Regions from separate parts of the Herminiimonas arsenitoxidans genome, predicted to be linked through region 2. Evidence: predicted binding sites of a transcription regulator. Region 2 holds the regulator's gene; the other holds the start of a gene.

Region 1 (6,919 bases), 480 kb from region 2:
CGACGCGATGCGGCTTCTACCAACCACGATGGCTCCACTTCGAATGCTGTTGCATAAATCGCACGCAGATCTTGCGGAATGCGGTCGATCTTCGCCAAGCTGCCGTCGAAGTATTTAAGATCGGAAATCATGACTTCATCCCACAAGCCACGTGCCTTCAGATCGCGTACCAGGTATTCATTGATTTCAGTGAATTCGCCGGACAAGTTCGATTTGACGTACAGATTCTGGTAAGTCGGTTCGATACAAGCCGAAACACCAATAATGTTGGAAATCGTCGCTGTCGGTGCAATCGCTACGCAATTGGAATTACGCATGCCGAATTGCTGAATACGTGCGCGCAATGGCGCCCAATCCAGCGATTCGCTCATATCTGTTTCCAGATAACCGCCACGCTCTTCTGCCAGCAATTTAAGCGAATCCTGCGGCAGGATGCCACGATCCCACAAGGAACCTTTGTACGAACTGTAGCTGCCGCGTTCTTCTGCCAGCTCGGTCGATGCGTAGTAAGCGTAATAGCAGACTGCTTCCATCGATTTATCAGCAAATTGCACTGCATCATTGGAGGCGTATGGAATGCGCATCATGTGCAAGCAATCCTGGAAACCCATGATACCGAGACCGACCGGACGGTGACGCAGGTTGGAGTCACGTGCTTTATCGACTGCGTAGTAATTGATATCAATCACGTTATCGAGCATACGCATCGCGGTGCGGATGGTTTTTTGCAGCTTGACGTGATCCAGCTTGCCGTCTTTCATATGGGCAGGCATGTTGACCGAACCCAAGTTACAGACTGCGATTTCCGATTCGTTGGTATTGAGCGTGATCTCGGTGCACAGATTCGAGCTGTGAACGACACCGACGTGCTGTTGTGGCGAACGGATGTTGCATGGGTCTTTAAATGTGATCCATGGATGGCCAGTTTCAAACAGCATGGACAACATCTTGCGCCACAGATCCAGCGCCTGGATGGTCTTGAACAGCTTCAATTCGCCGCGTGCAGCTTTGGCTTCGTAGCCGGTGTAAGCCGCTTCAAATGCTTTGCCGACTTTGTCATGCAGGTCTGGCGTATCCGATGGCGAGAACAAGGTCCACTCGCCTTTTTCCATGACACGCTTCATGAACAGATCCGGAATCCAGTTCGCAGTATTCATATCGTGCGTACGACGGCGGTCATCGCCGGTGTTTTTACGCAGGTCGAGGAATTCCTCGATATCCATGTGCCAGGTTTCCAAGTAAGCGCAGACTGCGCCTTTGCGTTTGCCGCCCTGGTTAACCGCGACAGCGGTGTCGTTAACTACTTTCAGGAATGGCACCACGCCTTGCGAGCGACCATTTGTACCTTTGATATGTGCACCGAGCGAACGTACTGGCGTCCAGTCGTTACCCAAACCACCTGCGTATTTCGCCAACAATGCGTTTTCCTTGATGGCATCGTAAATGCCAGCCAAGTCATCGCCCACTGTTGTCAAATAGCATGACGACAATTGTGAACGCTGAGTACCGGAATTGAACAGGGTCGGTGTCGAGCTCATGAAGTCGAAGCTCGACAACAGGTTGTAGAACTCGATAGCGCGTTCTTCGCGATTGCTTTCGCTCAGCGCCAAGCCCATTGCAACGCGCATGTAGAACGCTTGCGGCATTTCAATGCGTTGATCGGCAATGTGCAGGAAGTAACGGTCATACAAGGTTTGCAGGCCGAGGTAGCCGAATTGCAGATCGCGTTCCGGCTTCAATGCTTCTGCCAGTCTTTTCAGATCAAATTCGCCCAATTTGGCATCGAGCAGTTCTGCCGCGATACCTTTTTGGATGAATTGCGAAAAATAGACCAGGTACTCTGCCGGTGCAGCAGCTTGCGCTACTTCTCTGCCGAAGACTTCTTTACGTATCGTGTGCATCAGCAAACGTGCTGTCACGGTGCTGTAAGCCGGATCTTTTTCCATCAGCGCACGTGCTGCCAGAATTGCCGACTTGTGCAATTCTTCAACCGGTACGCCGTCATACAGATTCTTGACTGTTTCGCGCAGGATGGCTTCTGCATCGACGTGCTTTTCGAGTCCGATGCAAGCAGCGTTGATCAGATCACGGACTTGATTCATGTCCAGTGGACGACGCTGACCATTTTCGGTGACGTGTAATTGGTTCTCGGATTCAACGGTAGGCTTAGCTGCATGCTGCTGCGCACGCTCTTCCATCCGTTTAAAGCGATACAAGACATAAGCGCGCGCGACATCGTGCTCACCTGAACGCATCAGCGCCAGTTCGACTTGATCCTGAATATCTTCGATGTGGAAAGTACCGCCAGCTGGCTGACGACGCACCAAGGCGTTCACCACGCTGGAAGTCAATTGCTCAACCAATTCACGGACGCGCGCGGATGCCGCACCTTGTCCGCCATTGACAGCCAAAAAGGCCTTGGTCACAGCGATGGAAATTTTCGACGGTTCGAAACCGACAACGGCGCCATTACGGCGCAAGATGCGATAGTCGCCTAAAGCTGCGCTATTCGTGTCAGAGGTCGATGCTGCAACCGCGAGGGGCGCGATATTGCCAATGTCTGTCGACGACTTGGCTAAAGTTTCTTGCGTAGAGTGCATTACGACTCCTTCGATAAGGGTTGTCGGCAATATTGCCGTACTTGTTTTAAGAGAGAAAACCGGTGCTACCGGTTTCGCGAAAATCATTCGTCTGAGCCGCATATATAGTCAACGCATGCTTGCGTTGAACGCTAATACCGACACTATCTATATGACATCTGTTCAGAACTCCCTACTAATATGAATTAACAAATTACTTTGAGGCGTTATAACTGAACAAACTGAAGGTGGGACCGACAAATTCACTACATCTAGTGCGAAAGTTACGATCTGCACTAATTCTAGTGCGCGAAACTCGAGGATGCAATCAATTTTTCAGTAGTTTTCGATATATTTTTTTATATGAATATATGGGATTGCCACGCGGTATTTTTTACATTATGCAGAACGCCAAATCTGCCGATTCAGTGCCCATATTGATCGCTGTACGTTGCAAGGAACGATAGCGTGCTTCGTACTTCTGCCAGTCAAAAAACGGCCCTGGATCGGTCTTGCGACCTGGTGCAATATGCTCATGGCCAGTAACGTTCATTAAAGGATAACTAGCTTTTAATGCAACAGTCAGTGATGCCAGCGCAGCATATTGCCCATCTTCAAATGGTTCAAAGTCTGTGCCTTCCAACTCAATCCCAATCGAAAAATCATTGCAACGCTCCTGCCCGCAAAAGGAAGAAGCGCCAGCATGCCATGCCCGATCATTCGCCGAAACGAATTGCAACACTGTGCCGTCCCGACGAATTAAAAAGTGTGCCGAAACGCGCAAAGGTCGCAACTGATCGAAATAGGGGTCCGCATTGTAATCTAATTGATTCAAAAATAAATCAGAAATATACGAACCGCCAAACTGACCCGGCGGCAAACTGATGTTATGAACAACGACTAATGCAATTTCTGTTCCTTCAGCCCGCACATCGAAATTAGGCGACGGCAGCCGTACAACGTCTGCCGCCCAACCGTCCGCATCGATCTGAAATGGTGATGGTGTGTTCTGCACGGTCTTATTCCGGTGCATTAATATCTAGTCGCTGCATGCGATAACGCAATTGACGGAAGCTGATACCGAGCAGTTCGGCCGCTTGGGTACGATTGAATTGTGTTTTGCTTAATGCACGTCGAATGATTTCGCGTTCGACATCATCCAGATGATCCGGCAATGATTCCGGCAAGTCACGTGCAGAAGAGGTGACGCTTGTTGCCATCTCCGCCACTTTCACATCTGACGGAACCGCGAGAAGTTCTGCTTGCGGAGCAACAGCCACGGCTTTCGCTGCACTTGGCGCCTTCAATACCAGATCAGCAACCTCTATCAAGCCATCATTGGAAAATGCCAATGCACGTTCCAGTATATTTTCCAGTTCGCGCACATTGCCCGGGAAAGAATAATGCTGCAGCGCTTCCAGCACGGCTGGCGTCAATGTGGTTTGCTCGGCACCCAGTCGCGTCAAGATCGTTTTTGCCAGCAAGGCGATATCGTCCAGACGCTCACGTAGCGGTGGCAAATTCAGTTCGATCACATTCAGGCGGTAATACAAATCCTGCCGGAACGTTCCTTTGCCAACGCAATCGTGCAAATTTTGATGCGTCGCACTAATAATACGAACATCAACTGGCTCTTCCACCGTCGCCCCAACCTTGCGCACACGACGTTCCTGTATCGCGCGCAACAATTTGACTTGCATCGCCAGCGGCAGATCCGCCACCTCATCCAGCAACAAAGTGCCACCGTTAGCTGCCTGGAAGAAACCATCTCTATCGTCCACCGCACCGGTAAACGCACCTTTGCGATAGCCGAAAAATTCCGCTTCCATCAAATTTTCCGGGATCGCGCCGCAATTGACTGCGATAAAAGATTTGTCGCTACGTGCACTTTGCGCATGGATATCGCGTGCAGCCAATTCTTTGCCGCTGCCGGATTCCCCGCTGATCGCAACCGGTGCCATGCTGCGTGCCAGACGTGCGATTTGCACGCGCAAGGCATGCATCGCATCCGATTGCCCCATCAAGCGCAAGGAAGTTGGCGCGGCAGTTTTCTCGATTGCTTGATCTGTGCCAGTCTGGCTGATACGCAAAGCCGAACGCACCATCACGCGCAATTGCTCCAGCCCTACTGGTTTGGATAAATAATCAAAGGCACCTGCCTTCAATGCCACAACCGCATTGTCGGCGCTACCGAATGCAGTAATCACGGCAACCGGCGTGTTCTTGTATTGCGCGGTAATTTCCTGCACCAACTCTATGCCCAAGCCATCCGGCAAGCGCATATCGGTCAAGACCAGTGCGTATTCATTCTTGGCAAGATAGTCGCGCGCGACAGTCAGATTCTGGGCGCTATCGATATCCAGGCCCATTTTGACGAGTGTGATTTCCAGCAGCTCACGCAGATCTGCCTCATCATCAACAATCAGGATGCGAGGTGAGGTCATTGCGTGCGGCTTTTACGGTTGATCGACATTTAAACAGCTTCGTTAGTGGCAAAAGTAATCACAAATCGACCGGATGGCGAATTGTGTCCATCATCCGTTCTATATTCATAGTTCAGCATCGCACCATTATTCAGGCACAGTTCGCGCGCCAGATAAAGGCCGAGGCCGGTGCCTTTATTAGAGGTCGTATAAAACGGCTCGAATAAATGGGCGCGGACTGCCGAGCTAATCTGCAATCCATTGTCTTGCACATGCAATTCCAGTCTATGTCCAATGTTGGACACTATATAGATACGGATACTGCCAGGCGCACCACTCGCGTAGCGTAACGCATTTGTCAGCAAGTTCAAGACGATTTCGCGCAAATGCAACGGATCGAAACGGACTTTATACGGCTTCATATCACCGACTTCAATCACGTCTTCCTTGAGTTCATGTGTTTCTCGCAACTCGGCTAAAACATCATCAAACAGCAGTCCAAGACAAAGTGGCTCGTGATACTGATGCGCCTTGCGCGACAGCTTCAAGATGTCTTCAATCATGCGATTCAAGCGCGCCACATTCTCACTGATGATGGTAAGCAAGCGGCGCTGACTTGCCTTCGGCTCGTCTTCTATCAACAGAGAAGTGGCATGACCAATTGCAGACAAAGGATTGCGCACCTCATGCGCGATACTTGCGGTCAGACGTCCCATCGATGCCAGCTTCAGTTGCTGTGCCTGGTTCTCGATTTCAGTCACGTCCTGCAAAAAGATCACGACGCGATCTTCCAGTACACCGTCTGCATCCACTTTGGCAAAACGCAATTTCAAATGCGTCATCAACTCGCGGCGGCCGCCCATGATCGTCGTACCACCTTGCAAGGTATTGTCTTCCGTATGCTTGATGAAAACAAAGGTCGGCGCCTGTGTATTAGCCTGAGTGGGCGCACGCAAACCTGAATTGGCACTCCAGGAAGAATAAGCCGCGGCGATCGGTGCCAGCCACACCATGTCTGATAGCTTGCCGTATGCTTTTTCATGTGGAAATGTCAGCCCCAGCATGCGCGCAGCTGCTGGGTTACTCGTCAACACACGTCCCTTGCGATCGACGACCAGAATGCCGTCTTCCATATCGGCGATGACTAGGCGATTGATCACCTGCTGCACATGCAAGGCCCGACCTCGTCCCAGCGCCAGCGATTCCTGCTTGATCAGTCGTGCCGCCAAGCGGTTGATCGCAAAGATGATGATGAAAAATGCCGCACCATACAAACCCACCTGCGAAGATGAGATGTCCGCATTTTCATTCAGCAGCTGATAACCGTTTTCTGCCAGCAGCACCAAAGTGACAGCCGAGACAAAAAACAATGCCAGCACCAGCGGCGCAAGAATTGCCCCTCCCGCCAGCGGGAATAAATACAGAATCGCCAAGCCGCTCTTGATGCCGCCAGCCGACAAATACAGCATGGTGATAGCCGCAATATCAACCGCTATCTGTACTACTACCTGCAACAGGAAGCGACGACGCCAGTACAAAGACAGCAACACAAAGACCAGCGCCAGCACCAGATAAACAATACAAGCGTCCCAGAAGCGCTCTTTGTGCAGCCATAACTTGCCTGCGCTCATGCCGAAATAGCCGAGCAAAACGCCCACAATCAAAGTGCGCGTCAGGGTAAACGCCTGCAAGGTACGCCAGAACGTCGCCCGCGTATCCTCAGGAACAGGTTTGATGCTGCTCATGAATTAGCGTGCAACATGTAGGCGACGATGCTCATCGCTGCAAAACGCCGTGTTGGCAGTATTGAATACCGCTTCGGAGGCAGGAAAATGTATTCCGCAATGCGCACAAGTCAGCATGGCCTCGCCTTCAAGAGCAGCAGCTTGCGGTTTCCTTGGAGGAGTATCAACTTTG
Region 2 (6,919 bases):
CAGTGTCGAAGAGATGGCGCAGCGCATAGAAGACGTTTCAGCGGAATTTCCATGGCTGGTATATGAAGAGCAGGGACGCATACTCGGTTACGCCTATGCGGGTAAATGGAGAATCAGAAAGGCTTATCAGCATTCGGTAGAAAGCTCGGTCTATATTGCGGAAGACAGCGGCGGCAAAGGAATCGGTACCTTGTTGTACCAAAGATTGATTGCTGAATTATCCAAGCAGTCGATACACGCCGTATTCGGAGGCATAGCATTGCCCAATCCTGGCAGCGTTGCCTTGCATGAAAAACTGGGCTTTGTGAAGGTCGGACATTTGCCGGAGGTCGGCAGAAAGTTCGATCAATGGGTAGATGTCGGTTACTGGCAACTTATTCTGTAAATCCCCACCATAAAAAATAAAGGCCGCAAAAGCGGCCTGTCAGAACTGTTTAAACGCTGCTTAATCCAGCGTTGCAATCACCGGTGTGTGATCGGATGGCTGCTCCCATTTACGCGGCACCTTGTCGATCACACAGGCAGTACACCGCTTTGCCAATGACGGCGACAACAGGATGTGATCGATGCGCATGCCGCGATTCAGGCGGAAGCCCATTTGGCGATAATCCCACCAGCTAAACAATTTTTCCGGCTGTTCAAACATGCGGAATGCATCGGTGAATCCCATCTCTTGCAATCGGACGAAAGCAGCACGTTCCGGCTCCGACACCAGTATCTGACCTACCCATGCCGCCGGATCGTGTACGTCGCGATCTTCCGGTGCGATGTTGTAGTCACCCAGCAAGGCCAGGTTTTCATGCTGCTTTTGTTCTTGCGCCAGCCATTCGTGCAGGGCACTCAACCACTTCAATTTGTATTGATACTTATCCGATTCCGGCGATTGACCGTTCGGGATGTAGGCGCACACGATGCGGATACCTTCGATGGTGCCGGCGATGATGCGCTGCTGTTCATCTTCAAACAGGGGATTGTTTTTGACGACATCTGTAATCGGGTGACGTGACAGGATGGCGACGCCGTTATAGGTTTTTTGGCCGCTGAAGACGACGTGATAGCCGGCGGCTTCGATTTCCGCAGCAGGGAATTTCTCATCGACAGTTTTTGTTTCTTGCAGACAGAGCACATCGACTGGATTGTCGGTCAGCCATTGCAACACTTGCGGCAGGCGGACTTTGAGGGAATTAACGTTCCAGGTAGCTATTTTCATGTTTTGTTGCAATCCATTCGTGATGCGGGTTTGTGGCGTGAGCGAGAGGATAGTTTTGTTATCCAGTTTTTCGCTTTTGATGCGGGATTGTATCAGTCGTACCGCGGTAGGCGGCGCGGCGCGATATTGTCATTTATTTATCTTGGTCTGTGAGGCATGCTGCTTGCCCAAAACAGACGCTTGCCGTAAAATCTACGCACCATTTCGTCTCACGTGACTGGCGAATCCGGCCGATTTTCTCCGCTTTTATGGGTAAATCAGGTCGTAAGGTGGGTCTATCCACCGTGAAGCGTGAGATTTCATTGCCGTGCGCCTGGGTAGCCCGAATGGAGAGTACGACTGAGGCTGCCTGCGCGTTCACATTTTGGCACCCTCATTCGATCCCAGGTTGTTGTTTTGCTTTGTATAGGCATGTCTTTACAGTTCGTTCGATTCTGTTTTGGCGTGCTGTTGTGCATTGGATTATGGCTTCCTGCCCATTTTTTTGAACGATTGGAGTGATTCATGTTTTCAAAAGACCAGACCCTGGCAAAAACAGATGCAGAATTGTGGTCGGCCATCCAGAAGGAAAATAACCGTCAGCAAGAACATATCGAGCTGATCGCATCCGAGAACTACACATCGCCTGCGGTGATGGAAGCGCAAGGTACGCAACTGACCAACAAGTACGCCGAAGGTTATCCAGGCAAGCGTTACTACGGTGGTTGTGAATTTGTCGATATCGTTGAACAATTGGCGATCGATCGCTTGAAAAAATTGTTTGGCGCAGATGCTGCCAACGTACAGCCGAACTCCGGTTCGCAAGCTAACCAAGGCGTGTTCCTGGCTGTATTGAAACCAGGCGACACTATCATGGGTATGTCGTTGGCAGAAGGTGGTCACTTGACGCACGGCATGGCATTGAACATGTCCGGCAAGTGGTTCAACGTTGTCTCCTACGGTTTGAACGAAAAAGAAGAAATCGACTACGACGCGATGGAACGTCTGGCACGTGAACACAAGCCTAAGCTGATCATCGCTGGTGCATCGGCTTACGCATTGCGCATCGACTTCGAACGCTTCGCTAAAATCGCAAAAGAGATCGGTGCCTACTTCATGGTCGACATGGCGCACTACGCCGGTCTGATCGCTGCTGGCGAATATCCGAATCCAGTGCCATACGCAGATTTCGTCACATCGACCACGCATAAATCCTTGCGCGGCCCACGCGGCGGCTTCATTCTGATGAAGGCTGAACACGAAAAAATCATCAACTCGGCGATTTTCCCAGGCTTGCAAGGCGGCCCATTGATGCACGTGATCGCTGGTAAAGCAGTTGCGTTCAAAGAAGCGCTGGAGCCTGAATTCAAGGCGTATCAACAGCAAGTCGTGAAGAATGCGGACGCATTGGCCAAAGCACTGATCGCACGTGGTCTGCGCATCGTTTCCAGCCGTACCGAATCGCACGTGATGCTGGTTGATCTGCGCGCGAAGAAAATCACCGGTAAAGATGCAGAGGCCTTGCTCGGTTCCGCACACATCACTTGCAACAAGAACGCGATCCCTAACGATCCAGAAAAACCATTTGTCACTTCCGGTATCCGCCTCGGCAGCCCGGCGATGACCACACGTGGTTTCAAGGAAGCGGAAGCAACCAAGGTCGGCAATCTGATCGCCGACGTATTGGATAATCCAAACGATGCAGCAACCATCGAACGCGTGAAAGCAGAAGTCAAAAAATTGACCGCAGCCTTTCCAGTCTACGGTTGATCGTTTGATTTAAAGTTTGTTGTAGTTGAAAAGTGCTCTTCATTGAAGTGAAGGGCGCAGCAAAATGGCCTTGTCAGAGTAATTTACTCAGACAAGGCCATTTTGGGATGTTGGCTTAGGTAACATTGGTATTTGCTTTGCATCATTTTGCAGGTGAACATATTTGTTTCGCTGACGTAACGATTCATAAGGCCACGCACCGCGATGAAATGTCCTTTTTGCCAGCATGACGATACCCAGGTTCTCGATACACGCGTTTCGGAAGAGGGCGACAGCATACGTCGTCGTCGTCGCTGCGTGAATTGCGATAAGCGTTTTACGACTTACGAGCGCATCGAATTAGCGATGCCGGTGATCGTGAAGAAGAACGGCAGTCGCACCGACTACGATCCCAAGAAGCTGCAAGGTAGCTTGCAACTTGCCTTGCGCAAGCGTCCTGTCTCGGCTGAGGCAGTTGATGCGGCGATTCATCGTATAGAACAAAAGCTGCTTTCCAGCGGCGAACGCGAAGTGCTTTCTGGTCAGATCGGTGAGTTGGTCATGCGCGAGTTGCAACGCCTCGACAAGATTGCCTACATTCGTTTTGCCTCGGTCTATAAGAGTTTTGAAGACGTGGCCGAATTCCAGGACGCGATTGCCGAAGTGGGGCGTGAGCGCAAACCTCCAGCCAAATAACGTTAGCTAACGACGAATGAAATTCGCCTACACCATCATTTATGTTCCGGATGTAGCTGCATCCTTGCAATTCTTTGAGCAGGCATTCGGATTCTCGCGACGCTTTCTGCATGAGTCCGGCACCTATGGTGAGCTGGAAACCGGCGCGACGACGCTAGCATTCGCATCGCACGACCTCGCTGAGATGAATTATTCAACAGGGCATATTGCTGCCCACACTTCACCCAAACCACTCGGTATTGAAATCGCCTTCACAACAGACGACGTACAAGCCGCGCATGCAAAAGCTTTGTCTATCGGTGCTACAGAACTGTCACCACCGACGGCCAAGCCGTGGGGGCAAATCGTTTCCTACGTGCGTTGTCCTGACGGCTCCTTGGTAGAGCTGTGCACGCCGATTGTCTCTTGATTCATCCATGAGTGACGCCAGAGTCGAGCAACTGCTGAGCGATTTTCGCCTCGTTAATCCGGATCGATACGATTTGGTGCAGGCAGTTCGCAAGACGATTTATGCGACGGTAGCGCATGCTTCAGAGCGTGTGATGTATGGCGGTTTTATGTTCGCAGCGCCGAAAGACTTCTGTGGTGTCTTTGCCTACGCTGAACATGTATCCATCGAGTTTGGACGTGGTTGTGATTTGCAGGATGATTGGCGTGTTCTGGAAGGTAAGGGCAAGTTGCGTCGCCATATCAAGATACATGCTTTGGATGAAATCAAGAGCAAGCATCTTGCTACTTACATCGCGCAAGCATGTACGAATGTGAATGATTAATTCGGCCGCATCGCAGTAAGCTTCATTAAATATCTCGTACTACATCTAGTGCGTATCCAATAGTTTTTCATTGCTTCACTCTTCGAATTCTCAAGCTTGAAAGACTGTGCATCTGCTTGCAGACCACGGTGTATATAGCATTTCACTTTCCACTTAATAAAATTTCCCATATTGATGGGATACGAAAAATACTAAAAAATTGCCACAATAATAATTGTCAAAGAGGCTATTTCTCTTTGAGGAATGCAGTTCACCTTAACTGAGCATCACGCGCATTGGGGAAAGACACTGGATGATGGCATCGACGGAACATGGATTTTCACTGATTGAAGTATTGATCTCGGTTTTTGTCTTGGCAGTTGGTGTGATCGGTGCGGCCGGTATGCAACTGACCGCTTTGCGGACGACGCAACAATCTGTATTTCAAACCAAAGCATTGCATCTTGCGACGGAAATGGCAGACAAGATGCGCGCCAATGTCACCCAGATGCAACTTGACGATGCGATCAATCCATATTTGCGCGTCGACTATCAATCATCTTCAATCACAACATCTCATCAATCTACCCATCATTGCTACGGTACCGATACGCATTGTGATGCCGGACAGCTAGCCAGTTTTGATATCGAGCGATGGTTGCGGCGTATCGATAAGGAATTGCCTGGTGGACGCGTACGTATTTGTCGAGATGCCGAGCCATGGAATACGGCAAACCTCCATTTCAATTGGGATTGCGTAGCGGCGAACGGGATGGCATCGATTGCATCATTGGTAATCAAAATCGGTTGGCCGGATAAAAATCATGATGGCAGGTCGACTGGCGAGAGCAGCAAACAATTTACGCCAACTATAGTGCTGACTGTTGCACCGTATGCCAAATGAAGCGGGGGAATTCAACTCGTTGCTTGCAAGTGATTGGCATGTCACGTCAACAAGGATGGACGATCGTTGAGCTAATGATCGCCATGACGCTGGGTTTGTTCATCCTCCTAACGGTAACCGGCTTGCTGTTATCGAGCAAGGCTGCTTACGTCGCGCAGGATCAGAGTGGCCACGTCCAGGAAACGGGGCGCTATGCGATGGAAATTTTATCGCGCGCGATACGCCAATCTGGTTATGAAAACTGGAATAGTGAATGGATGCCTGTTCTTGCTACCGCAGACTTTAGCCCGAGCGTGATGGGCATGGATGCGATGACCTTGAAGAAAACAACGGCTGGACTGGAATCACCTGTCTCTTCGTCTTCCGACGTGGTCAATGGTAGCGATATTCTGGCCTTGCGTTTCTTCGGTGATGGCGATGTTGTCCTTAACTGTGCAGGCTTGATCGTTCCTGCTGCAACATCAACAGTTGATGCGGAGCAGGAACGAGGCTGGAGCATCTTCTTTGTAGCAAAGGATAGTGCAGGCGAACCTGAGCTGCGTTGCAAATATCGTTCCAAAACAAGTTGGAATGCCGACGCTATTGCGCGTGGTGTGGAATCCTTTCAGGTCTTGTATGGCGTCGATGTAGATGGTGACGGTTTGCCTGATCGTTTTATCAATGCCAGTGCAGTCGACGATTTGGATGATGGCTTGTTGTTGACGGGCGTTAACGCCGTGGCACGTGCAGCAGACAAAAATCGCAAGACGCATTGGAAGAAGGTGCGTTCAATCAAATTTGCATTATTGATACGCGGCTCGCAAACAGCGCGTGATGATGCCCTGATTGCCGAACACGATTTGTTTGGTGCTGAATACGCGAATATGCATGCAGCCAGCGATAAAGGTGTACGTCTCAAGGAAGATGCACTGCCGAGCGCCATGCGCAATCGGATCAGGAAGGTTTTTACGCAAACCATACAGTTGCGTAATGATGTCGCGGGTAGTGGTGCGTGAGAGCTTGTTTGGCATCGTGCCGACGTCATCAGTATGGCGTGACTTTGGTCGTCACGTTATTGATGCTGGTTGTGGTTTTGCTATTGGGGATTGCCGCGGCGCAGATTGCCTTGCAGGGTGAGAAATCATCACGCAACGATAGAGATAGGCAGATTGCTTTTCAGGCTGCCGAAGCTGTATTGCTGGACGCAGAAATGGATATTGAGCATTCGCCGGATGCGGATAGATCACGTAGCTATATTTTCTCCAGCAGCAGTGCGCTTGGTTTTCCGGGGGAAGCAGATGCTGCTTGCGGTAGTGGTACACAGAATATTTATCTGGGTTTGTGTCGCTCTGCGGCAGAAGGTGTTGTACCCGTATGGCAGACCGTCAACTTCATGGATGGGGATGATAAAACAAGCCACTCGGTGCCATACGGCAGATTTACAGGACAGTCTTTTCAAACTGGTGCCGGTTCGTTGTCGGCCAGAGTACCTCGTTACATCATCGAATTGATGACGCATAGAAAGGTCGGCGAGAGCACTGATCAAGCTGATTATCTCTATCGGATTACGGCTATCGGTTTTGGTACGCGCGAGACGACACAAGTGGTATTGCAAACGGTTTATCGCAAGGCTGGTCGATGAGCGTTCGT

What was found. Region 2 encodes NrdR, which represses ribonucleotide reductase genes. Its sites were predicted from a motif close to CACNANATNTNGTG; they were not measured.
Positions count from the first base shown of each region.
Region 1: BQ6873_RS15040 (ribonucleoside-diphosphate reductase subunit alpha) is a predicted target of NrdR. The motif match lies at 2,844-2,857, and genes of this name have one in related genera.

Region 1 is NZ_LT671418.1:3,159,899-3,166,817, reverse strand. It holds gene BQ6873_RS15040 (ribonucleoside-diphosphate reductase subunit alpha) at 1-2,600, opposite strand, end outside; gene ampD (1,6-anhydro-N-acetylmuramyl-L-alanine amidase AmpD) at 2,974-3,612, opposite strand; gene BQ6873_RS15030 (sigma-54-dependent transcriptional regulator) at 3,599-5,023, opposite strand; gene BQ6873_RS15025 (sensor histidine kinase) at 5,053-6,747, opposite strand; gene BQ6873_RS15020 (PP0621 family protein) at 6,751-6,919, opposite strand, start outside.
Region 2 is NZ_LT671418.1:3,636,676-3,643,594, forward strand. It holds gene BQ6873_RS17210 (arsinothricin resistance N-acetyltransferase ArsN1 family B) at 1-385, shown strand, start outside; gene xth (exodeoxyribonuclease III) at 446-1,210, opposite strand; ZMP/ZTP riboswitch at 1,414-1,536, shown strand; gene glyA (serine hydroxymethyltransferase) at 1,715-2,959, shown strand; gene nrdR (transcriptional regulator NrdR) at 3,164-3,634, shown strand; gene BQ6873_RS17230 (VOC family protein) at 3,651-4,043, shown strand; gene BQ6873_RS17235 (DUF1801 domain-containing protein) at 4,051-4,407, shown strand; gene pilV (type IV pilus modification protein PilV) at 4,703-5,290, shown strand; gene BQ6873_RS17245 (PilW family protein) at 5,329-6,285, shown strand; gene BQ6873_RS17250 (pilus assembly PilX family protein) at 6,294-6,911, shown strand; gene BQ6873_RS17255 (pilus assembly protein) at 6,908-6,919, shown strand, end outside.